3 regions of the Sphingomonas sp. GW821-FHT04B01 genome follow, and region 3 is predicted to be linked to each of the others. Evidence: riboswitches for the same ligand, from Rfam matches in the RefSeq annotation. Region 3 holds a riboswitch; each other region holds the start of a gene.
What was found. Region 3 has a riboswitch for cobalamin ahead of AC07UH_RS13740 (TonB-dependent receptor plug domain-containing protein). Riboswitches for the same ligand answer to the same signal wherever they lie in the genome.
Positions count from the first base shown of each region.

Region 1: linked by a shared signal. The riboswitch ahead of cobW (cobalamin biosynthesis protein CobW) and the one ahead of AC07UH_RS13740 (TonB-dependent receptor plug domain-containing protein) in region 3 are both predicted to bind cobalamin.
Region 2: linked by a shared signal. The riboswitch ahead of AC07UH_RS15530 (TonB-dependent receptor) and the one ahead of AC07UH_RS13740 (TonB-dependent receptor plug domain-containing protein) in region 3 are both predicted to bind cobalamin.

Region 1 is NZ_JBWKTR010000008.1:88,675-98,377, reverse strand. It holds gene AC07UH_RS17240 (precorrin-8X methylmutase) at 1-326, opposite strand, end outside; gene AC07UH_RS17235 (ferredoxin-like domain-containing protein) at 316-1,566, opposite strand; gene cobN (cobaltochelatase subunit CobN) at 1,563-4,817, opposite strand; gene cobW (cobalamin biosynthesis protein CobW) at 4,827-5,870, opposite strand; cobalamin riboswitch at 6,051-6,281, opposite strand; gene AC07UH_RS17220 (response regulator) at 6,521-6,892, opposite strand; gene AC07UH_RS17215 (hypothetical protein) at 7,073-7,279, shown strand; gene AC07UH_RS17210 (metallophosphoesterase) at 7,330-8,463, shown strand; gene AC07UH_RS17205 (hypothetical protein) at 8,465-8,740, opposite strand; gene AC07UH_RS17200 (DUF5818 domain-containing protein) at 8,737-8,940, opposite strand; gene AC07UH_RS17195 (hypothetical protein) at 9,275-9,463, opposite strand; gene tgt (tRNA guanosine(34) transglycosylase Tgt) at 9,465-9,703, opposite strand, start outside.
Region 2 is NZ_JBWKTR010000007.1:7,264-16,966, forward strand. It holds gene AC07UH_RS15505 (efflux RND transporter periplasmic adaptor subunit) at 1-455, opposite strand, end outside; gene AC07UH_RS15510 (UrcA family protein) at 567-878, opposite strand; gene AC07UH_RS15515 (sigma-54-dependent transcriptional regulator) at 1,089-2,459, shown strand; gene AC07UH_RS15520 (sensor histidine kinase) at 2,462-3,841, shown strand; gene AC07UH_RS15525 (hypothetical protein) at 3,997-5,358, opposite strand; cobalamin riboswitch at 5,667-5,902, shown strand; gene AC07UH_RS15530 (TonB-dependent receptor) at 6,112-8,241, shown strand; gene AC07UH_RS15535 (PepSY domain-containing protein) at 8,294-9,685, shown strand.
Region 3 is NZ_JBWKTR010000005.1:169,274-178,976, reverse strand. It holds gene cbiB (adenosylcobinamide-phosphate synthase CbiB) at 1-679, opposite strand, end outside; gene AC07UH_RS13765 (ABC transporter ATP-binding protein) at 676-1,446, opposite strand; gene AC07UH_RS13760 (FecCD family ABC transporter permease) at 1,443-2,405, opposite strand; gene AC07UH_RS13755 (ABC transporter substrate-binding protein) at 2,402-3,214, opposite strand; gene cobO (cob(I)yrinic acid a,c-diamide adenosyltransferase) at 3,211-3,813, opposite strand; gene AC07UH_RS13745 (aminotransferase class I/II-fold pyridoxal phosphate-dependent enzyme) at 3,810-4,784, opposite strand; gene AC07UH_RS13740 (TonB-dependent receptor plug domain-containing protein) at 4,784-6,715, opposite strand; cobalamin riboswitch at 6,853-7,056, opposite strand; gene cobU (bifunctional adenosylcobinamide kinase/adenosylcobinamide-phosphate guanylyltransferase) at 7,085-7,606, shown strand; gene AC07UH_RS13730 (response regulator transcription factor) at 7,700-8,383, opposite strand; gene AC07UH_RS13725 (DUF4118 domain-containing protein) at 8,383-9,703, opposite strand, start outside.

The DNA.
Region 1 (9,703 bases), on a different contig from region 3:
GCGGCGCGCGCCGGCACCTGCGGATCGTGCAGCGTGCAGATCACCGCATTGCCGGCGGGCAGGCGGGCGCGGGTGATGCCCTCGCTGACCATGCGCGCGTCGCACAGGATCGGCGCCCCGTCGGCGAGCGCGGCGCGGGCGCGGGTCGCGAAGCCGGGCGAGAAGCGGATCGCGGCGGCGAGCTCGACCAGTCCGGCGGCATGGATCATCCGCACCGCGACCGGTTCCTCCTCGGGCGGAAAGCGGGCGAGATCGGCCTCGGCGCGGATGATGGCGAACGAGCGGCGATAGATTGCGGCGCCGTCGGTTTCGTAGCTATGCGACACGGGAGGGGCTTTCGAGCAGGGCGATGAGGTCGTCGGGCGACAGGCCGGCGACGGCGGCGGGATCGCCGGCACGGGCGTGGAAGGCGAGATCGAAACGGCCGTCGCGGCCGGTGACGACGACGTCGGCGGGGGCGGCGCGGGCGCAGCCCTTGGCGCATCCAGAAACGTGCAGCCGTCCGGCGACGTGCGGCGCGACACGCAGCGCGAGCGCGCGCGTCGCGACGGTCGCCTGCGGACAGGCGGGTGCGCCGACGCAGGCGTCGACGGCGAGGTCCGCAGCCGCGCAGGCGGGGAGGCCGGCGGCGGCGGGATCGAGCCCCTCGACCAGCAAATTGCGCCACGGCGTCACGCGGATGCCGGTGACGCCGGGCCGGTCGGCGAGATCGGCGAGCATCGCCGCGTCGGTCCGGCCGAAGGGGAGGCCGATCGTGGTGCCTTGGGTGGGTCGTAGCGGATGCGTATTGTGGTCCCCGGCGGAGGCGAGATCTTCGCGCAAGCCGACGCCATCCCCCGTTCTCCCGCGAAGGTGGGAGCCCAGGGCCCCCACTCCAAGACGGTGTCCTGCTTGGTCCTGTGTTCCCGCTTTGGCGGGAACACTGGGGGTGGTGGCACCCCCCGCGAGGTTCGCCGGCAACGGGGCGACATGCCGCGCCATTCGTCCCGCCGCGACGCCGCCGCTGGCGACGAACCATTCCGCCAGCGCGATCAGCGCGGTCGTTTCCTTACCCGGCGCCAGCGCGTACCCACCGGCGCGGCCGTCTGCGCGCAGGATCAGCCCACCGGTCGCATCGCGTTCGATCCGGAAGTCGGCGGGGCTGTCGATCAGGACCGGTTCGCGCCCCGCATCGATCGCGATGCCGATCTTGCCGGGCAGCGGCGGCAGCGCGTCGAGCCGGTCGAGCAGCGCGCAGGCGATGCGATGCGTGTCGTCGCCCTCCCGCCAGTCGGGCGCGACCAGCAGCGCGCGGGCCTCGCGGACCGGATCGGGATCGACCAGCCCGGCGGCGACCAGCGCGGTGAGGGCGACCGCCCAGCCCGCCTCGTCCAACCCGCGCAGCTGGAGCGCGGCGCGGTTGGTGAGGTCGATCAGGCCGTTGCCATGCGTGCGGGCCACCACGGCGATCGTCCGCGCCTGCGCCGGCGTCAGCCGCGCGAGCCGCGGGCGGACGCGCAGGATCAGCCCGTCGCCCGCCGCCATCGGCCGCCATGCGGTCGGGCACCAGCCACGCACGACGCTCATGCCAGCGACGCCACAATGGCGTTGCGCCGCGTCGGCCACAGGCCCGAGCGATGCAGCGCGGCGAAGCGCGCCTCCATCGCGGCGAGCGCGGTGGGATTGGCGGCGGCGAGGAAGGCGCGCACCGCGTCGCGGCCGAGCGTCGCGTCGTGATAAAGGTCGATCAGCTCCGGCGTCACCACGCGCGCGAGATGCGCGAAGGCGCCGAGATGGTCGAGCGTCGCGGCGATCTCGGCGGCGCCGCGGAAGCCGTGGCGCATCATGCCGTCGATCCACGCCGGCTGCGTCGCCCGGCCGCGGACGACGCGGGCGATCTCCTCGCGCAGGCTGCGCGCGCGCAGCCGCTCGGGATCGCGCGCATCGAGATGATAGAGCGCCGCCCGGCCGCCCGCGACCGCCTGGGCGGCGGCGAACCCGCCTTCGTGCGCCGCATAATCGGCGGCGAGCAGCAGGTCGCTTTCGGGCAGGTCCTGCAGATGGACGAAGGCGTCGGCGGCGGCGATGCGCGCGCGCAGGCCGGCGGCATCGGCGCGCGCGTCGGTGTCGTCGAAGGCGAAGGACGAGGCCGCCAGCCACGCCTCGCCCGCCATTGCGCGCGCGGCGTCGGTATAGGTGTCCGCAGCCTCACCCAAGCCGAGCCCGAACCGCCCCGGCGCTGGGCCATAGACGCGCGGCGCGGCGGCACGGCCGACGAACGGGTTCCAGTCGGCGGGCTCGTCGCGCGCCGCCAGCGCCCGTACCGCCTGGCCAAACAGCGTACACAGCGGCGCGAACGTGTCGCGGAACAGGCCGGAGATGCGCAAGGTCACGTCGATCCGCGGCCGATCGAGCAGCGCGAGCGGCAGGATGTCGACGCCGGTGACGCGATCGGAGCCGGTATCCCAGATCGGCGCGGCGCCGAGCAGGTGCAGCGCCATCGCGAATTCCTCGCCGGCGGTGCGCATCGTCGCCGATCCCCACAGATCGACCACCAAGCCGCGCGGATAGTCGCCGTGATCCTGCAGATGGCGGCGGATCAATTCGTCGGCGAGTCGCTGGCCCTGCACATGCGCCGAGCGCGACGGCACCGCGCGCGGATCGACCGCGAACAGGTTGCGCCCGGTCGGCAGCACGTCGGTACGGCCGCGATGCGGCGATCCCGCCGGGCCGGCGGCGACGCGGCGGCCGGCGAGCGCGGCGAGCAGGCCGTCGCGCTCCGCCGCGCCGCACGCGCCGCGCCCGAAGACGTGCAGGCCGTCGCCGAAGCGGCTGTCCTTCACGTCGCAGACGAAGGCGTCGATGCGGGTGATCGCCTCGGCGGCGGTGGCCGCGCCGGCGAGATCGAGTTCGGCGGCGAGTCCGATCGCCTGCGCCTCCTCGGCGATGTCGCGCTGCAACCGGTCGCGCCGCGCCGGGTCGAGCCCGTCGGCATTGGAGAATTCGTCGAGCAGCGTCTCGATCCGCGCGAGACCCACGCCGCCGTCCGCCGCGATCATCGGCGGCGGCAGATGGCCGAGCGTCACCGCGGCGGTGCGGCGCTTGGCCTGCGCCGCCTCGCCGGGATCGTTGACGATGAACGGATAAAGGATCGGCAAGGACCCGGTCAGCGCCTCCGGCCAGCAGGCGTCGGACAGCGCCACCGCCTTGCCGGGCAGCCATTCGAGCGTGCCGTGCGCACCGATCTGGATCGCCGCATGGCACCCGCGGCTGCGCAGCCAGAGGTAGAAAGCGACATAGCCATGGCGGGGAACGCGCGACAGATCGTGATAATCGTCGGCGCGGGTCGCGGGCGTGCCGCGTTCGGGCTGGAGCGCGACCAGCGTCGCGCCGCGCCGCGTCGCGGCGAAGCGGAAGGCGCCGTCGGCGACCGCGGGATCATGCTCGGGCTCGCCCCAGGCTGCGGCGAGATCGTCGCGCAGGCTGGGCGGCAAGGCGGCGAGCGCGGCGCGATAGGCGGCGACCGGCCAGCATAGCCACTCCGCCGCCAAGGCCTCGGCCAGCGGTACGCCGGCGGTGGCGGCATGTCCGGCCGTGGCGAGATCGGCGAGCATCGCCTCGGCCGAGGCGAGCGCGTCGAGCCCGACCGCATGCGCCATCTGGTGGCTCTTGCCGGGATAGGTGGAGAGGATCAGCGCCAGCCGCCGCGCCGCCGGTGCGGTCCGGCCGAGCGAGACCCAGGCGGCGACGCGATCGGCGATCGCCGCGATGCGGGCGGGGTCGGCGCGATGCGCGCGGCGGGCGTAATCGAGATCGGGGTCGCGCACCGCATCCTGCTTGCAACTGGCGATCCCGGCGAAGATGCGGCCGTCGACCTCGGGCAGGACGACGTGCATCGCGAGATCGGCGGGCGACAGCCCGCGCGCGCTCTCCGCCCAGGCGGCCTGCGTCGAGGTGGCGAGCGCGACCTGGAAGACCGGCACGTCGGCGCCGTCGAGCGGCGACTCGGTCTCGTCGCGCGCCGAGAAGGCGGTGGCGTTGAGGATCGCGACCGGGGCCAGCGCCTTGACCCAGCGCGCGATCCAGCCGCGCGCGTGCGCGTCCTTGAGCGACGGCGCGAACAGCGGGACGACGTCGAAGCCGCGCGCCGCCAGCGCCCCGGCGAGCGCCGCGACCGGATCGAGATCGGCGGCGAGCAGATAGGAGCGGTAGAAGGTGAGCAGCACCCGCGGCCGCGCCTCCGGCCGGATCGCGAGCGCCGCGGGGCAGGTGACGCCGTCCGTCTGCGTCCAGCCGCCGACCGGCGGAACCGCACGCACCCCGCCTACCGGTCCCGCCGCCAGCCCCGCGGCGAGCGCGAGCTGCGCCAGCGCCGCCTGCGCCGCGACCGCGCCGCCGGTGTCGCACAAGGCGGCGAGCCGGCCGAGCGTCGAGCCCGGCACCGTGGAGGCGGCGGCCAGCGCGGCGTCCTCGCGCCCGTCGGCGGCGAGCACCGCCAGCGCGATGCCCTGCGCCCGCGCCAGCGCCTCGACCTGTTGCAGGCCGTAGGACCAATAGGACCGCCCGCCGATCAGCCGGATCAGGATGCCCTTCGCACCCGCCAGCGTCCGCTCGACATAGGTGTCGACCGACAGGGGATGCGCGAGATCGGCGAGGTTGGCGAGCCGCAGCGACGGCAGCGGCACGCCGCCACCGCGCGCGGCATGCCAGCCCGCGGCGAATGCGCCGAGGTCGCTGTCGGAGAAGGACAGGACGACGAGATCCGCCGGCCGCTGGCCGAGATCGCGCGGCGTCGCGATCTCCTCCAGGCCGTGGCTCTCGCGGAAGACGACGTGCATCGTGGGGGCTCAGCCGTTCAGCACGGGCCCGATCGTCGCGGGGTCGATGCGGTCGCGCTCGGCGATCACGACCAGCCGGGTGGCGCGCGCCTCGCCCGGCCGCCACGGCCGGTCGTATTGCGTCCGCACCCGCGCGCCGACCGCCTGGACGAGCAGCCGCATCGGCTTGCCGCGCACCGCCGCATAGCCCTTGACGCGCAGCACGTCGGACTCGCGCGCGAGCCGTTCGATCCGCGCGACCAGATCGGCGGGATCGTCGATCTCGCCGGTTTCGTGGACGAGGCTGTCGAAATCGTCGTGCTCATGCTCGTCCTCGCCGTCATGATGCGAGGGGCGGGCGGCGATGTCGTCCTCGGCCGCGGCGTCGAGACCGAGGATCACCGCGGGATCGATCACGCCGTCGGTCAGCTCGACCACCGGCACCGGCCGCGGCGCCTCGGCGGCGATCACCGCTCGGGCGGCGGCGACGCCCTCCGGCCCGGCGAGGTCGGCCTTGGTCAGCAGCACCATGTCGGCACAGGCGAGCTGGTCCTCGAACACCTCCGCCAGCGGCGTCTCGTGGTCGATCCCCGGATCGGCGGCGCGCTGCGCGTCGAGCGCGGCGACATCGGTGGCGAAGCGACCGGCGGCGACCGCCTCGGCGTCGGCCAGCGCGATGACGCCGTCGACGGTGATGCGCGAGCGGATCGCCGGCCAGTCGAACGCCTTCAGCAGCGGCTTGGGCAGCGCCAGGCCTGATGTCTCGATGAGGATATGGTCGGGGCGCGGGTCGAGCGCGAGCAAGGTCTCCACCGTCGGGATGAAATCGTCGGCGACGGTGCAGCAGATGCAGCCATTGGCCAGCTCGACGACATTCTCCGCCGGGCAATCGGGGATCGCGCAGCCCTTAAGGATGTCGCCGTCGACACCCAAGGTGCCGAATTCGTTGACCACCACCGCGAGCCGGCGGCCGTTGGCGTTGCGGATCAGATGGCTGATCAGCGTCGTCTTGCCGGCGCCGAGGAAGCCGGTGACGATGGTGACGGGGATCTTGGCGAGTTGTGGATCGGCCACGGATGTTCCTTCGCGAGCGCCGCGACGACGAGAACACGGTGGGGCCACATATCGCCGATGCGCGAGCGACGGACGGGCGCTTCGCATGTCGCCCGCGCCACGCACCGATGCGGGCCAACCGCATGGGTCTTCGTCGCTCAGACGGAACACCGTGCCCCGGCCATCCCCTGGACCAAAGCAAGAGCGACCCTATCGCCGGCAGGTTTCCTGGCTCGCGGGTCGTCGCTCGGGGCACGGCCTTCCCGGATCGGGCGAACCCTTGCCAGTGGCCGCCTTCCCGCGGGGGGAAGGCATGTGTCCGTCGCTCGCCGCTTACAGTTGCAGGGACAGCCGCGGCATTGGAGCCGAGGCCCCGCACCGCATTCCCATTTACGCCCTCTTGCGAAGGGCACCGACGCGATCATGGCACCGGAGACCGGCGCCGCCGGTCGACTTAGCCGCTACCGCCGGCTTTGCCAATCGCGCAGGCGGGCGGAGACGGCGATCGCTGTGTACGGTTTCGTACATAGCCCGTTTCCGGTCGACTTGCCGCCGTTAACCATTAGAGCCCGTGCGCAGCAGGAAGGGTTCTCCCGATCCTTCGTGTGCAGTTCTCCAGGACTGTCGGAGCCGTCGCCGCATCATGCCGGCGGCGGCTCCACCCCGCCCCGTCAATGCGCCGCGAGGTGTGCGGCCTCATCCTCGATCAGCCGGCTGATCGAGCGTTGCAGCGTATCGTGCGACACCGGCTTTTCGATCACCGTCGATCCCGGCGGGCATTCGCCGCAGCGTTCGGGATAGCCGGTGACGTAGAGGATCGGGATGCGGCGTCCCTTGGCGATCCGCTCGACCGCACGGACCCCGGAGCCGTGGACGAGCTTGACGTCGGCGATGATCATGCCCGGCATGCAGCGCTGCGCCGCCGCTTCCGCCGCTTCCTGCGTCTCCACGATCTCCGTGCTGCCGGCACCGGCGAGCACCGCGGCGTCGGCGACGAACTGGCCGAACAAATAGGAATCCTCGATGATCAGCACATGGGTCATGACCGCTCCCGGCAGTATCCGGGGGCCGGCAGGCCAGAGGTGGCGACGCCGTCTCCCGAACCGGTTCCTAATGCGTCATGCTGATCTAAGTTCCTGATAGAGGTCATTTTCCGCATGTTCGACGGGCGATGCGTCCGGTCCCCGGCACGGTGCGTTGACGCCGCGCACGAGGAGAGAATGATGACCGACACGACCGATCAGAATGGCCCCGCCGAAAGCTACGGCGACCTGCCGATCCAGCCGACCGGATCGGGTGTCGCCGATCTCGAGATCGCCTATGAGCAGATGAAGCTCGCCGAACAGGCCGAGGCGGATGTCGGCGCGGTCGCGGTGACGCCGACCGATGCCAGCGACGCCGCCGCCGAGAGCGCCGCCCACCCGAGCTGAGCGACGGGACGGCGCTTGCGAGGCAGCGGCGGCACGGTGCCGCAAGGAGAATGACGATCTTCCACCTGATCTTTGCGACGCCGTCCCTGTACGTCATCGTCCGTTGGCTGCTGCCGCTGTCCCTGCCGCTTTGGGCGAAGGGCGGCGTCGCGGTGACGCTGCTCGCCGCCTCGCAATATCATTTATGGAGCCGCCTCTCGTCGGGATCGGTGTTCGCGCCGGAATTCCCGCGCGCGATCGTCATCCTGTTCAACTGGGCCTTCGGCGCCATCCTGTTGCTCGCGCTGCTGCAGATCGTGCTCGATCTCGGCACGCTCGCTACGATGGTGGTGCGGCGCGAGGTGGTGGGGGCGCCCGATGCGGCCCGCTATGGCATCGCCGGCGTCGCGGCGCTGCTCGCTGCGATCGGCGTCGCCGGGGCGATCCGCGTGCCGCCGGTGCGCGACATCACCGTCGCGGTGCGCGACCTGCCGCCGTCGTTCGACGGCTACCGGCTGATCCAGCTCACCGACCTGCATATCAGCCGTCTGTTTCCGCAGCGCTGGACCCGTGCCGTCGTCGATCGCACCAATGCCGCGGGGGCCGACCTGATCGTCGTCACCGGCGACTTCATCGACGGATCGGTCGACATGCGCCGCGCCGACGTCGCCCCGCTCGCCGGATTGCGTGCGCCCGACGGCGTCTACGCCATTCCCGGCAACCACGAATATTTCTTCGATTACGGCGGCTGGATGCGGCACCTCGCCGGGCTCGGCTTTCGCATGCTGCCGAACGCGCATCGCGTGCTGACGCGTGGCGGCGACGGGCTGGTGCTCGCCGGGGTCACCGACGCCTCCGCGCCGTCGCATGGCGAGCCCGGCCCCGATCTCGACGCCGCACTGTCACGCCGCCCGCCGGGCGCGCCAGTCCTCCTGCTCGACCATCAGCCGCGCAACGCGCGTCGGGCGGCGGCGCGCGGGGTCGCGCTGCAACTGTCCGGCCACACGCATGGCGGGATGATCGTCGGGCTCGACCGATTGTTCAGGCCCGCGAACGGCGGCTTCGTGTCGGGCCGTTATGCGGTGGACGGCATGACGCTCTACGTCAGCAACGGCACCGGCCTGTGGCCGGGCTTCGCGCTACGCCTCGGCCGGCCGCCGGAGATCACCCGGATCACGCTCCGCGCCGCAGCTGGCGGAGGCTGAGCTACAGACCGAGCTTGTCGAGCGCGGCGGCGAGTTCGGCGTCGATCGCCGCCGCTTCGCCCTTCGGCGTGAGACGGTTGAGTGCGGTCTGCACGCGGGTCTGCGCGACCTGAAGCGTCTTGTAGCGCACCTCGCGCGTCGCATTGGTCCGCCACGACGGGCTCTCGCCGAGCAACGCCGCCCATTTCGCCTCTTCGACGGCGAGGATCGCCAGCGCCAGCCGCAATCCGTCGCGCCGGCCGCGGGCATAATCGTCGGAAGGGGGCGGGGTCTTCAAACCGGGGCCACGCCGTCGGCATTGACCAGATCCGGCCCGACCAACGTGCCGACCAGCCGCACGCGTTTCTCGACCAGATCGACAGGCGTGCGATGAAGCTCCAGCTCGAACCGCCCGCCCGAATCGCGGCGCAGGTAGAAGGCGCCGCCGTCGCGGATCAACGTGCCGGTTTCATCGACCCGGGTTCCGATTGCGATCATAAGGAATTGGGCCTCGTGCTGGGATGCCGGAACAGGCGGCGGGGGAGAGCCGAAGGCTCGATCCCCCGCCCAACCGGTCGGGCCGTTGCCGGTCTTGCCGGCGGCTCCTCTCCTGCCGTTTCTGTTTCGATCCGCCCGGACACGGTAACTGGAACCTGCCGGAGATCGGGACAAAAAGAAAGGCCGATCGAAACGACCGGCCGTAAAAGTTTTTAGGAGAGGATGCCTGAAAGGCACGCTCTTTGTGCAGCGCAGCACCCGATCTCGCAAGTGCAAATGGTAGCGCTCAACCTGCAAAGTTTGCAATCGCAACCAATGCGGCGTTCCGGGCCGGTCAGTCGCGCTTCTTGCCCGAATTGGCGAAAAGGACCGCTGCCGCCACCGCGGCGGAGCCGATGCCGACACCGATGATCCGCATCGGCCAATGGCTCTTGGTCGACGGATCGCGCGTGTTCGCGGCGGCATCCTGTTGCGCCTTGGCCGCGGCGGCCGCGGCGAGAATCTCATTGGGCTGATCCGACATATTACTCTCCCTTGCCCCGCTTGTAGCGCGCGCGGAACGCGTTCGCGAACGGGGTCAGTTCCTGGGCTGCAATGGCGCGTCGCAGGTCCGCCATCAAGCATTCGTAGAACCAGATGTTATGCTCGGTCATCAGCATTGCGCCGAGAATCTCGCCGGACCGGACGAGATGATGGATATAGGCCCGGCTCCACGTCGTGCAGGCGGGGCAGGCGCATTCGGCGTCGAGCGGCCCCTGGTCCT
Region 2 (9,703 bases), on a different contig from region 3:
AGGTCGTAGTCGGCGCCTGCTACCTGCGTATCGCGGTCGCGCGCGCCGCGCTCGAGGCTCAGGTCCTCTCCCGACACGGTGCCGAGCTGCGACGCGATCGCCGCCTCGCGGGTCAGGATGTCGAGCTTCAGCTGCGGGTTGGCAAGCGTCGCCAGCGGCTGCCCGGCGACCACCGCCGCGCCGTCCTGGACCAGCAGCCGCTCGACTTGGCCACCAGAGATCACGCCGACGAAGGTCGAGACGCTCGGTGCGACGGTGGCGCGGACGGGAACGATGTCGTCGAACGGCACGCGGGCAACGGCGCCGGTCTCGACGTCGGCGGTGGCCACGTCGGTCGAATTCGCCGACGGCAGCAGCCACCACAGCGCGGCGAGCGCGAGGACGAGGAGCATGCCGCCGCCGACGAGCTTCTGTCGGCGACCGAGGCCGCGGCGTCGCTCGACGCGGCGGTCCATGTCGGCACCGCTCGCCGGAGCGGAGGGAGAGGAGACGATCAAGGCCGATGATCCATGCCGGTGTCCGGATATGGACGGACGCTGTCCGGTTCCGGACGACGCCCGCCCCGCTCAGTTGCTCTCGACATCGGCGATCCCGGCGTCGCGGCGTGCCTGCGCCAGTACGTCGTGGCGGCAGGCCGTCTCGTTGCTCTCGATCGTGCGGGTCGGCTGGCTGCAGACCTGGTCGGCGGCGGCGGCGACGCGACGATCGAAGGTCGCCCGCCCGGCGGCGGCGGCGAGATTGAGGTCGGCGGTGACGACCGTGGCCTGGCGCGCCTCGCCGATCGAGGCGGCCGATGAGGGGTCGGAGAACGACACCAAGCCGGCAGTGCCCGCGAGGCTGAGGCAGGCGAAGACGATGCGGTTGCGGAACGTGGTCATGCGATGATCCTTTCCGTCGACGTTGGCGGTCGACGGTGACCATAGAGCATGGAGCGTGCCAACCTTGCCGAAGCACCGACAACTCGTACCTTCCTTGATCCTACCCGGGCGGCGGTCACGCTGGCGCGTCCGGTTCCGCACAATCGCTGTCCGGAACTGGCCACTGGCACGCATCTTGATTGTTGGCGCGACATGACCACAGCTGCGCCGATGAACGCTTCCCGCTACGATCTCTGCCTCGTCGTCGACGATGACGAGGACATCCTGCTCTCCGCCCGCCTCCTCCTGGCGCCATTGTTCGCCGAGGTCGCGACGATGACCAGTCCGGCCGATGCGGTCGCGGCGCTGCGGCGGCGCCACGCCGACGTCGTGCTGCTCGACGCCAACTACGCCCGCGGCGCGACCGACGGAGCGGAGGGGTTCCGCTGGCTCGCCGAGATGCAGACGGTCGACCCCGCCACGGCGATCGTCATGATCACCGCGCACGGCAGCGTCGCGGTCGCGGTCGCGGCGATGAAGCACGGCGCCACCGACTTCGTGTCCAAGCCATGGAACAACGATCGGCTCCTCGCGACCGTCCGCAATGCCGCTTCGCTCGGTCGATCGCGGCGGAACGACGGCGAGGCGGCGCCGACGACGGCAGGAACGTCGCCGCTCCTCGGCACTTCGGCCGCCATGGCGCGCGTCCACTCGCTGATCGAAAAGGCGGCGCCGACCGAGGCGAACATCCTGATCCTGGGCGAGAACGGGACCGGCAAGGAACTGGTTGCGCGCGAGATCCACCGGCTGTCGCGCCGCGCCGACCGCGACCTCGTCACCGTCGACCTGGGCGCCGTGTCGGAGACGCTGTTCGATTCGGAGCTGTTCGGCCACGTCAAGGGCGCCTTCACCGACGCGCGCACCGACCGGATGGGGCGCTTGCAGGCGGCGAACGGCGGCACCTTGTTCCTCGACGAGATCGGTAACCTGCCGCTCCATCTCCAGCCCAAGCTCCTGTCCGCGCTCGAGCAGCGCCGCGTCACGCCGGTCGGCGCCAACCGCGCGGTCGACATCGACGTGCGCGTCGTCTCGGCGACCAATGCCGACCTCGCCGACGACCGCCGCTTTCGTCCCGATCTCCTCTTCCGACTCAACACCGTTGAGATCGAGCTGCCGCCGCTGCGCGAGCGGCACGAGGACGTGCCCATCCTCCTCGCGACCTTCCTCGCGGACTATGCCCGGCGATACGGCAAGCCCGAGCGTGCGCTGCCTACCGACGTGCTCGCCGCGCTGGCCGCGCACGACTGGCCGGGCAACGTCCGTGCGCTGCGCCACGCCGCGGAGCGCGCCGTCATCCTGGCGGAGGGCAGCGCCTACGCGCTCGCCGACTTCCCGCTCGGTCGCACCGCCCCCAACACGATGCCGGCGGCGGCCGAGCCGATCGTGGTCCCCGCGGCCGACGACCTCAACCTCGACCGCGCCGAGCGCCAATTGATCGAGCAGGCGCTCAAGAAACACGCCTTCAACATCTCGACCGCCGCGGCGGAGCTCGGCCTGTCGCGCGGCGCGCTCTACCGCCGCATGGAAAAGCATGGCCTCTGACCATGACCTCTAGGCGCCGCTTCGCGACCCGGCTGGTGTGGCGCACCGCTGCGCTGTCCGCGGCCGTCGTGCTGACGGCGTTGCTCGCCGTCTGGGGCCGCGCGCCCGTCGCGGCGCTCCTCGCCGGACTCGCCGCGGTGGCAGCGCTCGTCTCGCTGTGGCAGCTGGTCGACCAGGGCAACGCCGACCTTGCCCGCTTCGTCGGCGCTCTCGCGCGCGGCGACCTGACCCAGTCGTTCCTGCGCCCGCGGCGCGGCTCGCATTTCGACCGGGTCGGCATTGCCTACGAGCGCGCGCTGGCACGGCTCCGCGACGAGCGCGCGGCGAGCGCCGCGTCGACGCGCTTTGCCGAGTCGTTGGCCGACGGCGCACCCGTCGCGCTGCTGGTGCTCGGCGAAGACGATCGCGTCACGCTCGCCAACCAGGCGGCACGACGACTATTCCGTCGGAGCGGCGACGTGCCGCTCGCCGCGCTGGCGCCGTCCGGCCCCGCCTTCCTCGCCGATCTTGCCGCCGTTGCGCCGGGGAGCAGCCGGCTGTCGGTGCTCGCGGGCGGCGGCATGCCGCAGCGGGTATCGCTCGACGCGACGCTGATGGAGGCGGGCGGCATTCGCCGCCGGATCGTCGCCGTCCGCGTCGTCCAGCCCGAGCTCGACCGCGCCGAGCTTGACGCGCAGGTCGACCTCGTTCGCGTGCTGACGCACGAGATCATGAATTCGCTGACTCCGGTCGTGTCGCTCGCCGCCACCGCCGATCGGCTGATTGCGGGCGTGGCACCCGACCTCGCCCCGGGGATAGCCGACGCGCGGCTCGCCGTCGCCGCGCTCGCCCGTCGCGCCGCCGAGCTCGAGCAATTCGTCGAGAGCTACAAGGGGTTCAGCGAGGCGCCAACGCTCGTCCGTACCCCCATCGTGGTGGACGAATGGCTTGGCCGCGTCATCCACTTATTCCGCGCGACGCCGCACGGTGAGACCGCGCGCGTTGACATCTCGGTCGCGCCCGAGATGCCTGCGATCGACGGCGACGCGGCACTCCTCACCCAGGTCTTCCTCAACCTCCTAAAGAACGCCGCCGAAGCGGCCCCGGCCGGTGACGGTGTCGCCATCCGCGTCACCGCCGCGCTTGGGTCCGACGGCGAGATCACGCTCAGCGTGTCGGACGGGGGACCGGGCGTGCCCGCGCATTTGCGCCACGACGTCTTCCTCCCCTTCTTCACGACCAAGCGCACAGGCACCGGCATCGGCCTCAGCTTCGCCCGACAGGTGATCCTGCTTCACGGCGGACAGATCGGCATCGGCGAACAACAACCCAGCCGTATCGAAATCCGGCTACCCCCGCACGCACGAGACCGGGGTGCAGGCTTGATCGACAAGATGGCATGAATCACATTCCGAGAGACGACCCAGTTACGGAAATTCTCGAACAGTTTTCGGCTTCCTACCTTCGGCCGCTCGTTCGTCTCCCCGGTCTGACCGCTTCTGATAACTGATGTTATGGCTTCGAACGTCAGGACGTGGGCGCGAACAGAAGCCCACCGCTACGGTGTCACCTTATCCTTCGCGCCGGACAGGGTTTCTCTTTTGGCCTCTTGCTGGACATCGATGGCCCGTAATCGGTAGCGGCCCGGCGGCAGCATGAGGGCAATGTCCTCGCCGGGGCGGATCGCTACCCGGTCCATCGGCACGGCGGTGGTTTGTTCGTCCTCGGGCCGGGCTTCGATCACGCGCCAGCCTTTCTTCGGGTAGAGTTCTGCAGGAATGCTGACCAGCATGTCGCCCGCCGCGATCCGCCAGACGGGGCGGCCGCGAGCGAAGCGGGCGGAAGGGTGATCGATGACGAGGTCGAACGTGCCGGCGGGTTCGTCGGCCGGGAGCACGGCAAGCCGGCGAACCTTGCCGCCACCGCGGCAGGTCGTCTGAGAGATGGTGAGCGGATCGATCCCGGTCTTGGCTTTGAGGCGCGTCGCCATCCAGCGGTCGCCCTTGGCTGTAGGTACTTCCGTCGCGTGGTGATACCCGACATGGACGATCATCTTGACGCCTGGATGGGCACCGATCCAGGCGGCGAGAGCGGTCGCCTGCGCCTCTTCACGCCGGGCGATGCTCTCCGACGGGGACATCTTGGCGTCCTGATCATTATGCGGAGCTTCGTAGGGAACGAGACTGTAATCCAGTCGCTTCGCCGTCCGTCCCAAGCGGCCGAACTCTGCTTCGCCGAGATAATAGCCATCTTCATCTTCGAGTTGTGCCGGGCTCGTCTTACGCATGAAGGAGGGATAGTATTCTGGCGGAGTGCCCGGTTCCGGGTTGGAAAGCGCTTCGATCGCCAGCGCGGAATAACCCTCGGCACGCAAGGGAGCAAGCAACTCCGTTGTGAAGCCGCGGTGCTCGGAACGTTCGTGGCTTTCGTTGATAATGACCAGCGACGTCTTGCGGGCTTGCTTCACTATCTCGTCTCTCGCGTCCCCGGCGCCCATTGCTGGAGCACAGGTGGTCGGTTGATAGTCGTCGCTGGTCGCGGCAATCAGGTCCTCGCGTCCAAACAGGCTGAGGGTCTGCAGATTGGGGTCACCCGCCAGCGGGTCTTCCGCATCGACGCTGGCGAGTGCCTTGAGCCTGAAGTCGTTCAGGCTCCCCTCCTTCGGCGTCACCGTCGCGTAAGGCTTGATTAGAACGACGCTGCTTGCCTTTGGCGCAGGTTCAGCCGCCCTGACGGTGGCGAGCGGAACTTGGGCCGTTGCGACGGTGGCGCACAAGGCGATCGCGGACAGTAGCGTCTTGCGACTAACCATCTGGCAACGAAACATGATGCGATGATCTCCCAGCGATGCGTCCTCGTTCCTGAAAGCCGCAAGGTGGAGGGTAACAGGGCTGATCGGACCGTCAATCAAGGTGAACACTGGGCAACTGCTGCCCGGATGCCTGTAGGCGCTCGCCTTCAGATAGCTGTCGTCTTACTGCAAGAAGTTGGTGCTTTTCGATGACACTGCGATCTAGACTCGAACGACCAGAGAATCCGAAAAGTGGCACTGTTACCGGGTAGACCCAAGCGCGGTCATTCCCGCCCCCTTCGGTGGCTCCCGAACTTCCGACATTCATAAAGGGGGCCGTCTCTCCGTCTGGACCTTTGCGATCGTAGCGTCGTCCGGTTGCACGACGGTTTCCGCCGATATACACAGTCATCGTCGACCTGTTCCATGCGAGCGGGCCGGCATGATCGCGTCGGTGCCCCGAGAGGGGCTTAATAGGGAACGCGGTGAAGGTGGTTCGCTGCCTGAATCCGAGGCTGTCCCTGCAACTGTAAGCGGCGAGCGCGATGCATATCGCTTCTTCCTGCACGGAAGGGGCAGCCACTGGGCCGGACGTAAGTCAGCGGGCCTGGGAAGGCCGTGCATCGTGTGATGACCCGTGAGCCAGGAGACCTGCCGGCGTCTGGTCGCTCTTGCCTGGCCCAGGGGGTGGCCGCGGCACGGTACTCCGTCGAGCGACGACGTGTGCGGTGGGGACCGCACGGGCATGCGTGCCGGTCGCGATGGCGTCCGGCCGGCGCGAATGTCGGCCGTTCGCGGAAGGTCCCTGCCGGGTTCGCTCGACGCCCGGGGATTATCGTAATGCCGTTCCTGTCATCCCGCCTCGCGTTCGCGGGCGCTTTGATGTCGCCCGTCTTCGCAGGTCCGCTCGACGCTCAGTCCACGGTCACCGCCGGCGACGAGGACATCCTGGTCGTCGGGCAGAATAGCCGTGACACGCTAACCGAACCGAATACCACCGCGAGCCGCCTGGGCCTCACGCCGCTCGAAACCCCGGCAACGATCACGGTCATCGACGGCGCGACGATCCGCGCGCGTGGCGACATGTCCGTGGTCGATGCGGAAAGCCGGGCACCCGGAGTCAGCAACGCCGGTAATCCCGGCAATGGCGGCACCGCGCTCGCCGCGCGTGGCTTCAGCGGTCAGGGATCGGTGTTGCGGCTCATCGACGGCGTACGGCTGTTTCCGGCCGCCGGCACGATCACCTTTCCGACCGAACCGTGGATGGTCGAGCGCATCGACATCCTGAGCGGTCCGGCCTCCGTGCTGTACGGCCAGGGCGCGCTTGGCGGTGCGGTCAATGTCCTGATGCGCAAACCCGATACGCAGCGGACCCAGGTGGAAGGCGAGATCGGCTACGGCTCGCAGGACAGCTTCCATGTCGCAGCGGGCGCTGGCGGACCCGCCACCGAGCGCCTCTCCTATCGGATCGATGGCAGCTATCGCCGATCGGACGGCTATGTCGATCGCGGCCGGTCGCGCAGCTATGCCGTGTCGGGTACGTTGCGCTGGGCGCCGACCGACACGCTCGTCGTCACCGCGCGCGACGACTACGGCGACCAAAAGCCGATGCGCTATTTCGGCACGCCGCTGATCGACGGCCGGCTCGACGACGGCATCCGGGAACGGAACTACAACACACGCGACGGCGTCATCCGCTACCGCGACAACCGTACCAGTCTGCAGGTCGACTGGACGGCGAACGATGCGCTCACCGTCAGCAACCAGGCCTATCGCCTGACGTCCAGACGCTCGTGGCTCAACCTCGAGAGCTATTGCTGGATCGCCGCGGACGGCGCCTGCCCCAACGGCAGCGGCAACGTCGGCACCCCCGGTCGCATCCTGCGCACCGACATGACCGGGATCGTCCACGACCAGACGCAGTGGGGCGATCAGGGCAGCGTGACGCTCAGGACGGGCATCGCCGAGGGCATCGGCAACGCGCTTGTCGTGGGTTTCGACGTCAACCTCATCAAGCTGACCTATTCGCACAATTTCGGTTCGGCCCCGCAGATTTCGGAGGTCGATCCCTCGGCTTTCGATCCCGGCCGCATCATCGACACACAGGGCATCGCGCCGCGCTATCGCACGCGGACCAACGAATATGCCGTCTTTGCCGAGGATCGGCTGACGCTCGGCAGGCACGTCTCGATCGTCGCCGGCCTGCGCTACGAGCGGGACACGATACGCCGCTGGTCGATCGACTATCCGGGAGGCGTCGCTACCGAGACATTCGCGCTCGCCAAGCATCTGCACAATGCGACCTGGCGGGTGGGAAGCGTCTACCAACCGACCTCGACCGTTTCGCTCTATGCGCAATATGCCACCGGCGTGGACCCGCTGGGGACGCTGACGACCTATTCGACCGGGCAGGTGCAGTTCAGCAACGCGGTGGGCGACCAGGTCGAAGTCGGCGCCAAGGCTGTGTTCCTTGACGGCCGCGGCACCGCAACGCTGGCCTCCTACCGCATCGTCAAGAAACGCCTGCTGGCGCAACTGACCCCATCGAGCCCGATCGAGCAGGTCGGCCAGCGATCGGCCAAGGGCATCGAGGCCGCGGTGTCGCTCGATCTGCCTTACGGAATCGGCATCGATGCCAACGGCAGCGTGCTCGACGCGACGTTCGACGATTTCCTCTCGGGCGGCACGCGCTTCGATGGCAATACCCCGCCGGATGTACCCGAGACGCTCGCCAATCTCTGGCTGCGCTGGAATGCCACGCGCGCGCTGCAGGCGCGCGCCGGGCTGCGCCACGTCGGGCGCCGCTATTCGGACAACGCCAACCGCTTCCGCGTTCCCGGCTACACCACGCTCGATGCCACGCTGTCCTATGCGGTGACGCCGCACCTCGCGGTCGATATCCACGCCTATAACCTGGTCGACCGGGACTATGCGATCAGCACGTACAACAACCAGCAATGGGTGCTTGGCCGTCCCCGCTCGGTCGACGTCTCGCTTCGTGCGATCTTTTAACGCCGGCAGGTGGCCGGCACCTGGCAAGATTGCCCGGCGCTGGCTCTACCTCGTGCATCGCTGGATCGGCATCGCCAGCTGCCTGTTCTTCGCCATGTGGTTCCTGTCCGGGCTGGTGATGCTCTACGTGCCCTATCCCTCCCTCTCGCCAGCCGAAAGGCTGGCTGGGGGCGAGGCGATCGACTGGGCGGCGGTAGACGTCCCGCCCCCGCTTGAGCGAGGGCGAGTGCCGCAGGAGCTGCTGCTCGACATGCGCGACGGCATGCCTGTCTGGCGCGTGACGGGATGGAACGGGACGCACACCACGGTCTCGGCGCATCGCGGTGCCGTCTTGCGACTGGTCGATGTTCGTTACGCCAGTCGGGTTGCCGGTCGCTTCGGAAACGCGCCGATGAAGCACGTCGAACGACTCACTCGCGATCAGTGGACAGTCGCCGGCGGCTTTGATCGACATCGACCGCTCTGGAAGGTCGCGCTCGCGGACGCGTACGGAACGGAGGTCTATGTGTCCTCGAGCACGGGCGCCGTAGTGCAGGCAACGACACGCCGCGAGCGTTTCTGGAACTGGATAGGTTCGGTGCCGCACTGGCTTTATCCGACGGTGCTGCGGCAGGATCAAACGGCCTGGCGTCAGGTCGTGCTGTGGGTATCCGGCCCCTGCATCGCCGCAGCCGTCGCGGGGATATGGATTGGCATTCTGCGCACCCGTGTCGGCGCACGCCGCTTCAAGGGCGGACGCATGACGCCCTACAACGGCTGGATGCTCTGGCATCATGTCGCGGGGATGGTGAGTGGCGTCTTCCTGATCGCGTGGATATTCAGCGGGTGGCTATCGGTCGACCCCGGCCATCTGTTCGCTGGGACGGAACCGGACGAGGCAGCGATGCGTGTCTATAAAGCCTCCGATCAGATGCCGGTCGTATCGCTCGACCGGCTGCGTGCCGTCGGGGCCGGCGCGGTAACAGCCCAACTTATCGACAACGCCGGGACGCCGCTCGTGGTGCTCTCCTATCGCGATGGCCGACGATTGGCATTGGGTGCCGTAACGCTCACGCCATCGCGCCCGACCGGACAAGCCATCATCGCTGGGGCTCGTCGACTAGCTGGACCTACGCCATCGCTTACCGTTGATCGCCTGACGGCGCCCGATGCATATTGGTATGCGGTCGCGACCCTGCCACGACTGCCGGTGTTGCGGCTGCGTCTCGCTGATCCGGCACAGACCTGGTTTTACATCGATCCCGCTACCGGCGAAATTCTGAAGAGCGTCGATGCGCGGCAGCGAGCATATCGTTGGGCATTTGATCTCCTCCACAAATGGGATCTCACCGCGCTCACTCTGCACCGACCGGTTTGGGACGTACTGATCTGGCTGGCTTCCGTCATCGGCACGATCACCTCGATAAGCGGCATCTGGCTGGGATGGAAACGGCTCCGACGATGACAGGTCCGACCCATTTCC
Region 3 (9,703 bases):
CGCGCAGCATCGTGGCCCAGCCGCCGCCACCCGCCAGACAGACCAACATGCCCGACAGCCGCGCCGGCAGCCAGTTGACCAGATCGTCCGCACGCGCCGACGCCCAGCCGAACCGGACCAGCCGCGGCGTCCGATGGCCGACCATCGAATCGGCGGTGTTGATCGCCTTGGCGGCGAACAGCCCCGGCAGGCCGGCGACGAGGAACCAGCAGGCGGGCGCGACGACGCCGTCGCAGAAACTCTCGGCAAGGCTCTCGATCGCTGCGACGGCGACGCCGCGCTCGTCGAGCGTCTCGGTATCGCGGCCGACGATCATCGCCACCGCGCGCCGCGCCGCGGGCAGGTCGCCGCGAGCGAGCGGCCCCAGCACCGCCGCGACATGATCGTGGAGGCTGCGCTGCGCCAGTCCGGTGGTGCCGATCGCCACCACCGCGACCAGTCCCCAGCGCTGCCCCGCCAGCCGCTCGATCGCGCCGCCGGCCAGCGCCGCCAGCCCGACCAGCAGCGCCAGCAGCGCCACCCCGCCGAGCCGCTGCCGCACCGCGTCGCCGCGGTTCCAGCGCCGCTCGACCCCATCGATCAGCGCCCCCACCGCCACCACCGGATGCCGCCAGCGCCGCGGATAGCCGAACGCCGCCTCCGCGATCAGCACGAGGAGCAGCGGCAGCGCATGGCTCACCGCGTGATCGGCAGGATGAAGCGCTGCCCGGCGGGGGTGACGCCGATCTCGACCTCCACCCCATAGGCTTGCGCGATCAGCGGCGCGGTCAGCACCGTCTCCGCCGGCCCAGCCGCGACGACGCGCCCGCCACGCAGCAGCACCGCGTCGTCGGCGATCCGCGCCGCGAGATGCAGGTCGTGCAGCACCAGCACCACGCCGCTGCCGCCCGCGGCGACACCGCGCAGCCGCGCGAGCACGTCGAGCTGGTGCGCCGGATCGAGGCTGGCGAGCGGCTCGTCGGCGAGCAGCCAGTCGGGCTCGCCCGCCAGCACCCGCGCGAGCAAGGCCCGGCCGCGCTCGCCGCCGGACAGCCGCTCGACGCCGCGCGTCGCGAAGCCGGTCATGTCGGTCGCCGCCAGCGCGCGCGCCACCGCGGCGCGGTCGTCGTCGGTCTCGCCCCAGCGGCCGCGATGCGGCAGCCGCCCGAGCCCGACGAGCGTCGCGACGTCGATATCCCAATGCACGTCCGCCGCCTGCGGCAGCAGACCGATCGCGCGCGCCCGCGCCCGCCGGTCGAGCGCCTGCACGTCGACCCCGTCGAGCGTCGCCGCGCCCTGGTCCGGCCGGCGCAGCGCGGCGAGACAGCCAAGCAACGTGCTCTTGCCCGCACCGTTCGCGCCGAGCAGCGCGGTCACCCGCCCGCGCCGGAAGGCGAAGCTGACGTCGTCGAGCACCCGGTTGCCACCGAGCGTCAGGCCGATCCCCTCGGCCGCGAGTCCGGTCATGCGAGCCTCCGGCGCATCGCGATCAGCAGATAGAGGAAGAACGGCCCGCCCAGCATCGACATCGCGATGCCGAGCCGCAACTCGCTGACCGTCGGCACGATCCGCACCAGCGCGTCGGCCAGCGTCAGCAGCAACGCGCCGCCCAGCGCCGAGGGCAGCAGGATCGCCGACGGCCGGTGTCCGGCGAACGGCCGCACCATATGCGGCACGATCAGCCCGACGAAGCCGATCTGTCCCGCCGTCGCCACCGAGGCGCCGACGGTCAGCGCCACTCCGGCGATCACCAGCCGTTGCAGCCGCGCCGGATCGACCCCCATCGACCGTGCCGCCTGTTCGCCCAATGTGAGCGCATCGAGCGAGCGGCCGGTGGCGAACAGCAATGCCGCGCCGACCGCGACCAGCGGCGCAGCGACCTTGACGTCGTCCCAGCTCCGGTCGGTCAGCGCGCCGAGCAGCCACGTCACGATCTGCGACGAGACGAACGGCGTCGGCGCGAGGCTGATCGCCAGACTGGTCAGCGAGCCGAAGATGCTGGTGAGGATCATCCCCGCCAGCGTGAACAGGATCAGGCTCCCGGAGCGGCCGGCGATCAGCGCGAGCAACGCCATCGTCACCCCCGCGCCGACCAGCGCGAAGCCCGGCAACAGCCACATCTGCGCGGCATAGCCGAAATAGAGCGCCAGCACCGCGCCGAACGCCGCGCCGGTCGACACGCCGAACAGCCCCGGATCGGCGAGCGGATTGCGCAGATAGCCCTGCATCACCGCCCCCGACAGGCCGAGCGCCGCGCCGACGACCAGCGCCAGCACGGTGCGCGGCAGGCGCAGCTCGACGATGATGATCGAGCGCGGATCGGCGGCGGTCCACGCGTCCCACGGCACCCACACCTTGCCCGCCGCGACCGACAGCGCCGCGACGGCAAACAGCGCGACCAGCAGTCCGATATTGAGCCGCGTCATGCCCCGAATCCCCCGCGCACCTGCCGCAGCCGCGCCATCGCCGCGATGATCGTCGGCCCGCCGCAATTCATCAGCCGCGTCGGATAGGGCGCGACGGTGATCCGCCCCGCCAGCCGCCGCACCGCCGGATGCGACGTCATCCGGTCCTCGCCGACGTCGGCCGCGGCGGTCGACAGCAGCACGCGCGGCGGCCGCGCAACGAGATATTCGAGCGGCAGCACGTCCCATTTCTTGAGGCCGTAGGTCGCGCTCATGTCGCGAAACCCGGCGCGGCGCAGCAAGTCGGCGGACAATGTGCCGCTGCCCGGCACCAGCCCGCCCGACTGCCAGATCAGCGCCGGCACCGGCGTCACCGCCGCCGGCCGCGCCGCCGCCGCGATCCGCGCCGCCAACGCCGTGCCGCGCTGCGGATGGCCGACGACCCGCGCGATATCGCGCACCTGCTCCTCGCTTTCCGTGACCGTGTCCGGCACTGGATATTGGACGATGCGGATCTTCATCCGGGTCAGCGCCGCGATCGTCGCGGGCGCGACGTGCGGGCCGGTTAGCACCATGTCGGGCGCCAGCGCCACCACCTCCTCCGCCGTCCCCGAGGTTGCGGCGAAGCGCCTCGCCTGCGCCAGCGGGATCGAGGTCGCTCGCGGGTCCTGCGAATAATGGCTGATCCCGGCGATCTGCGCGGGGTCGGCGACGTGCATCAGCACCGCGTCAATACACGGATTGATCGATACGATCCGCGGCGGCCGCGGCGGCGGGGCCGCCGACACCAGCGGCAGTGCGGCGAGCGCGACGGCGAGCGGCCGGATCAATATTCGACGCCCTTCTGCGCCTTGAACCCGGCGTTGTACGGATGCTTCACCTCACCGAATTCGGTGACCAGATCGGCGATCGCCAGCAATTCGGGCTTGGCGTGGCGGCCGGTGATGCAGATATGCTTGGTCAGTGGCCGCTCCTTGAGGAACGCCACGATATCGTCGATCGGCAGCGTCCCGTCGCGCAGCACGATGTTGAGCTCGTCGAGGATGACGAAATCGATCTCGGGATCGAGGATCATCGCCTTCGACCGCTCCCACGCCGCCTGTGCCGCGGCGATGTCGCGCGCGCGATCCTGCGTGTCCCAGGTGAAGCCCTCGCCCATCACCTCGAAGGTGGCGAGATCGGGATGCGCCTCGAAGAAATTGCGCTCGCCCGTCTCCCATTTGCCTTTGACGTACTGGAGGATCGCGACCTTGAGGCCCCAGCCGATGCTGCGGATCGCCATCCCGAACGCGGAGGAGGATTTGCCCTTGCCGTTGCCGGTGTGGACGATCAGCAGCCCGCGTTCGAGCGTGCGGCGCGCCTGCATCTTCTCGCGCGCCGCGGCGACCTTCGCCATGCGGGCGTTGTGGCGGGCATAGTCGTCGGTCATGAGCGATACTCCTCGAGGGCCGCGGCGAGGCGGGTGAGCGCGGCCGCACCGCGCGGCAGGCCGATGCGCAGCCGGTCGGCCCGGTCGGCGAAGGGACGGGTCAGGATAGCATGATGCGCGAGCGTCCCGAACAGCCGCGCGGCATCGTCGCAGGCGACCAGCCGGAACAAGGGCGCGCTGCCGGCCAGCGCCAGTCCGGCCTCGTCCAGCACCGTGTCGAGCAGCGCGCCCGTCTCGACGATGCGGCTCGCCTGCGCACGCCGCCATGCGATATCGCGATAGGCGGCGGTGCCGATCGCGACCGCCGGCGACGACACCGGCCAGTCGCCGAGCATCGCACGCAGCCCGCCGGCGATCCCCGCCCCCGCCACCACGAAGCCGAGCCGCAAGCCGGGCAGGCCGTAGAATTTGCCGAACGAGCGCAGCACGATCAGCCGGTCCGACGCGTGCGGGCACAGACCGGCGGCGGGATCGGTATAGGCCTCGTCGAGCACCAGCGTCATCGGCGCGGCCAGCAGATCCACCGGGTCGGCGACGCGCCCGTCTGGATTGGCCGGGCTCGCCAGCACGAACAGGTCGTGGTCGCCCGGCCCCTCCGCCACCAGTTCCGCCTCCGGCCATGCCGCGCGATGCCCGGCATAGCCGGGATGGCGCACCGCCGGCGCGCGCGCGCCGATCAGGGGCGCGAGCAGCCGCATCGCCAGATCGGTCCCCGGCACCGCGACGACCTGCGCGGGGTCGGCGACGCCGAACGCCCGCGCCGCCGCCGCCTCCAGCGCCGCAATCTCCGCCGGCTCGGGCAGGCGATCGAGTCCCGCCAGCGTTTCGAACGGCCAAGACCACGGCGCAATGCCGGTCGACAGGTCGATCCAGTCCGCGCCGCCGAACGCCGCGCGCGCCGCCGCCACCCGCCCGCCATGGGCGCAGAAGGTGGCCCAAGGATGGGGGACAGGGGCGCGCGGGTCGATCATCAATAGGTCAGGCGGACGCCGCCGAAGGCGCCGCGCCCCGGCTGGCCATATTGCAGGATCGTCTGATAGCGCTGGTCGAACGCATTCTCGATCCGGCCATAGACCTCGACATGATCGACGATCGGGAAGGATGCGCGCAGGTCGGTGACGACATAGCCGTCGAGCCGCTGCGAGTTGGATGCGTTGTTGAAACTGTCCCCCACTGCGGTGACGGTCGCGCCGGTGGTCAGCCCGAACGGCCAGCGATAGTCGGCGTTGACCGACACGCTGTTATCCGGCCGTCGTGCTAGGTCGCGGCCGGCATTGGCGGTGCCGGTCGAGCGGTTCTTGGCGTCGAGATAGGTATAGGCGGCACTGACCGTCAGCGCCTCGACCGGGCGCAGCGTCAGCGCGAATTCCACACCCTGCGCCCGCGCCCGCGCGACATTGTCATAGGTGCCGAACGGCCGGTCGGCACAAATCCCCACGGACGTGTCGCAGGACACGAAATTGATGAGGTCGAACGAGGTGCGGCGGAAATAGGTCGCGCTCGCCTCGACCGCGCCGTCGAGCGCCTTCTGTGCCACGCCCGCATCCCAGCCGCGCGAGCGTTCGGGTCTGAGCCGCGCATTCCCATATTCGCTCTGCAACTGATACAGGGTCGGCGCCTTGAACCCCTCGGAATAGCTCGCGCGGAACGCGGTCGCGCCATCGTTGGGTGAATAGACGCCGCTGGCCGAGACGGTCGTCGCTCCGCCGAAGATATTGTGGTCGTCGTGGCGCACGCCGCCGGTCGCGGTCAGCCCGGCGACCGGCGTCACCGCGAGCTGGCCGTAGACGCTGAAGATCCGCGCCCGCCCCCGGGTCGCCGGTCCGCCGTAGCTTGCCGTGGTGAAGCGCGACACCTCGCGCTCCGCGCCGAAGGTGGCGAACACCGCGGAACCAAGATCGGCGACGCCCTGATATTCGATCCGGTCGTTGCGCCCCTTGCCGGCGAACGTCTCCGTCGGCGTGCCGTCGGGATCGTAATTGTGCCGGTCGGTATCGGTATGCGCATAGCCGAAGCGGTTGCGGAACCGGCCGTCGAACAGCGCCGCATTGAGTCCGGCATAGCCCGTCCATTGCTCGCTCGTGCCATATTCGCGCGTATCGCCAAAGGCGAAGGTGGGCGGCGGGAAGCCGTCGATATCAGTGCGGCCGTTGGAATAGAAACCGCGCACATCGAGCGAGACGGTCGGCGCCAGCGCGATGCCGAGGCTGCCGTTGGCGGCATAATTGCGATAGCCGTCGCGCTCCGTGCCGGGCGCATAGGCCGAGATGCCCTCGGTGGTGTAATAACCGCCGCCCAGGCTCGCCGACACCGGCCCCATCTTGCCCGAGACGTTGGCGAAGCCCTGCCCGGTTTCGTGCCAGCCGCCCTCGACGCGCGCGTTGACCGCGACCTGCTCGGTCGACTGGCGGGTGATGAGGTTGACGACGCCGCCGATCGCCTGACTGCCCCACAGCACCGATTGCGCGCCGCGCAGCACCTCGATCCGCGCGATATTGCCGATCAGCAGCCCGCCGAAGTCGAAGCCGCCGCCCGGCGACGAGGGATCGTTGAGCTTGATCCCGTCGATCAGCGCGACGGTCTGGTCGCTCTCCGCGCCGCGGATGTTGACCGAGGTCGCGGTGCCGACGCCGCCGTTGCGCGTCACGCTGACGCCCGGCGTCTGGCGCAGCAGATCGGCGACGACCACCGCCTGCCGCTGGGTGATCGTCGCGGTGTCGAGGACGGTCACCGCCTGGCCGACGGTAGATGCGGGTCGCGCCTCGCGATTGGCGGTGACGAGGATGTCGCTGCCGGCGTCGGCGACCTGCTCAAGGCCGCTGGTCGATTGCGCGGTCTGGGCGAAGGCAGGTGTCGCGGCCGCGATGCACGGCAGCAGGATGAGACAGGCGTAGTTCTTCACGATGGTTTCCCCCTTCGTTGCAACAACGGGAGCACGCACCGCGGATGTGCCGGAACCGGTCTGTCCGCCGCGCAACGCCCCCAACATCGTCGTCTCGCGAGGAAATCCTCGATCGTGCCGGCACACCCCGTCCGGACGAAGGACAACCGCGACGGGCAGGTCTCCTGGCTCGCGGGTCGTCGCCCTGCCCGGCCTTCCCGGATCGGGATGATCCAGTGGCGCGCGGGGAGCAGGGCTCGCCGGTCACAGTTGCGGGGGCAGCCCCGGCTGACGAGCTGCAAGGCTCGCTTCCGGGTTCCCTTTTCATCCCATCTCTGGGAACCTGTCGCATCGGCGCCCCTAGAACCCCGCGGAGACGAAGGCAAGATGATCGCAGCCAAGACGCTGTTCCTGGGTGGTGCCCGCTCGGGCAAGAGCCGGCTGGCGCAGGCCGCCGCCGAGCGCTGCGCCGGCCCGCTCCACTATCTCGCCACGGCCGAGGCGTGGGACGGCGAGATGACCGACCGGATCGCCCGCCACCGCGCCGACCGCGACACGCGCTGGACGACCGTCGAATGCCCGCTCGCGCTGCCCGAGGCGGTCGCCGCAATCGAGGATGGCGCGATCCTGATCGACTGCCTGACGCTCTGGCTGACCAACGTGATGCTCGGCGAGCACGACGTCGCGGCGCGGTCGGACGCCCTGCTCGCCGCGCTCGCCGCGACCCCGCTGCCGCTGTTCGTCGTCAGCAACGAGGTCGGCCTCGGCATCGTCCCCGACCATCCGCTCGGCCGCGCCTTCCGCGACGCCGCAGGCCGGCTCAACCAGCAGGTCGCCGCCGCGATGCGCGAGGTCTATTTCGTCGCCGCCAGCATGGTGCTGCCGTTGCAGCCGTTTCCGGGGAGGGACTGAGCCGCCCCTGACCCGTTCGTGCTGAGCCTGTCGAAGCACGGTGAGACTCACCTGCCCTTCGAGGAGCGCAGGGCGAACGGTCGCCCCCCTCTTTCACCCCATCAGCAACCGATATCCCACGCCCAGTTCGTTGGCGATCACGCTCCCGGTCGCGTTCGGCTCCTCCAGCTTCAGGCGCAGGTTGCGCACGACGATGCGCAGATATTCCACCCGCGGATCGTCGTCGCCGCCCCACGCCGCCGCGAGGATTCGCTGGTGCGTCACCACCCGGCCGGGGTGGCGGGCAAGCACCGCGAGCACGTCATGCTCCTTGCGCGTCAGGTGGAACGCCTCGCCGCCGCGGCGGACGAGGCGCTGGTCGAGGTCGATCTCCAGCCCGTCGCGGCGGATCACGCTCGCCGCCGCCGCATCGATGCCGCGGTGGCGCAGCGCCGCGCGCAGCCGGGCGAGCAATTCCTCGCCGTCGAACGGCTTGGTGACGTAATCCTCGGCGCCGAGATCGAGCGCCGCGACCTTCTGATCGGTCGCGTCGCGCGCCGAGACGACGAGGATCACCGCGTCGCCCGCCCGGCGGATCAGCGGCACCAGTTCGAGCCCGTCGCGATCGGGCAGGCCGAGGTCGAGCAGCACCGCGTCGGGCGTCTCGGCGGCGACCGCGGCCAGCGCCTCGCGGCCGTTGATCGCCTCGACCACCGCATAGCCGGCGCGTTCGAGCGTGTTGCGCAGCAGCCGGCGGATCGGCTGTTCGTCGTCCACCACCAGGATCTTGGCCGCCATCAGTCGCTTTCCTCCACCATGTCGCGCACGATCAATGCCGCCGGAAAGGACAGGCCGAAGCGCGCGCCCGGCCGGTCCTGCCGGTTCGCGGCCTCGACGCCGATACCCATCGCCGCTGCGAACGCCTTGACGATCGCCAGCCCCAGCCCGGTGCCGCCGATCGCGCGATCCGAACCGGCGAAGCGGCGGAAGGTGTCGAACACCTCCGCCTCGCGCCCCGGCGGCAGGCCCGGCCCCTCGTCCTCGACCGACAGCAGGATGACGCCGTAGCGATGGCGCGCCTCGACGCGGATCGGCGTGCCGGGATCGGCATAGCGGCCGGCATTGTCGAGCAGGTTGAGCAGGCAATGGTGGAGCAATTGCTGGTCGGCGCGGACCAGCGGCAGGTCGGGCGGCACGTCGAGCTGCACCGCATGTCCGTCCAGCGCACGGCGGGCGTCATGCGCCGCGCCGGCGACCGCATCGGCGAGATCGACCGCCTCCATGCGCAGCGTCAGCGCCCCCGCCTCGACCCGCGCCATGTCGAGCAGGTTGGCGACGAAACGATGCAGCCGCGCCGCCTCGCCCTCGATCGTCGCGATCAGATCCGGGGTGGCGCCATGGTGCAGCTGCGCCGCCGCGGCGATCACCGCGGTCAGCGGCGTGCGCAGATCGTGGCTGACCGACGACAGCAGCGCGGTGCGCAACCGCTCGCGCTCGCGCATCGCGCCGAGGTCGCGCGTCTCGATCTCCAGCCGCAGCCGTTCGAGCGCCAGCGTCGCCTGTTCGATCAGGTTCAGGAACAGCGGGATCTGGTCGGGGCGCAGCGGATCGCCGCCCGCCTCGTTGGCGAGGCCGAGCACGCCGAGCGTCCGCTCGCCGGTCACCAGCGGCTGGAAGAACCATTGCGAGGCGGCGAGCGTCGCCGAACCGCGCCCGGCGGGCGTGCCGCCGTCATAGGCCCATTGCGCCGCCGCCATCTCCATCGTCTCGAGCCGATAGTCGCTGCCGTTCGCCGCCTGCACCGCCAGCCCAGCCCCCTCGGCGACGAGCATCACCGTGCGCAACCCGAACAATTGGCCGACCTCGTCGCAGATCGCCTGCGCCACCGCGACGGGATCGTTCAGCCGGGTGAGCTGGCGCAGGAAGCCGGCGAGCGCCGCATTGGTCCGCGCGCTCGCCGCGGCGATATCCGCCTGCGCGCGCACCCGCGCCGTCAGATGGCTGGTCGCGATCGCGATGCCGAGCAGCACCAGCACCGACACGACGTTTTCGGGATTGCTGATCGTCAGCGTGCCGGTCGGCGGCAGGAAGAAGAAATTATAGGCGATGCTCGACGCG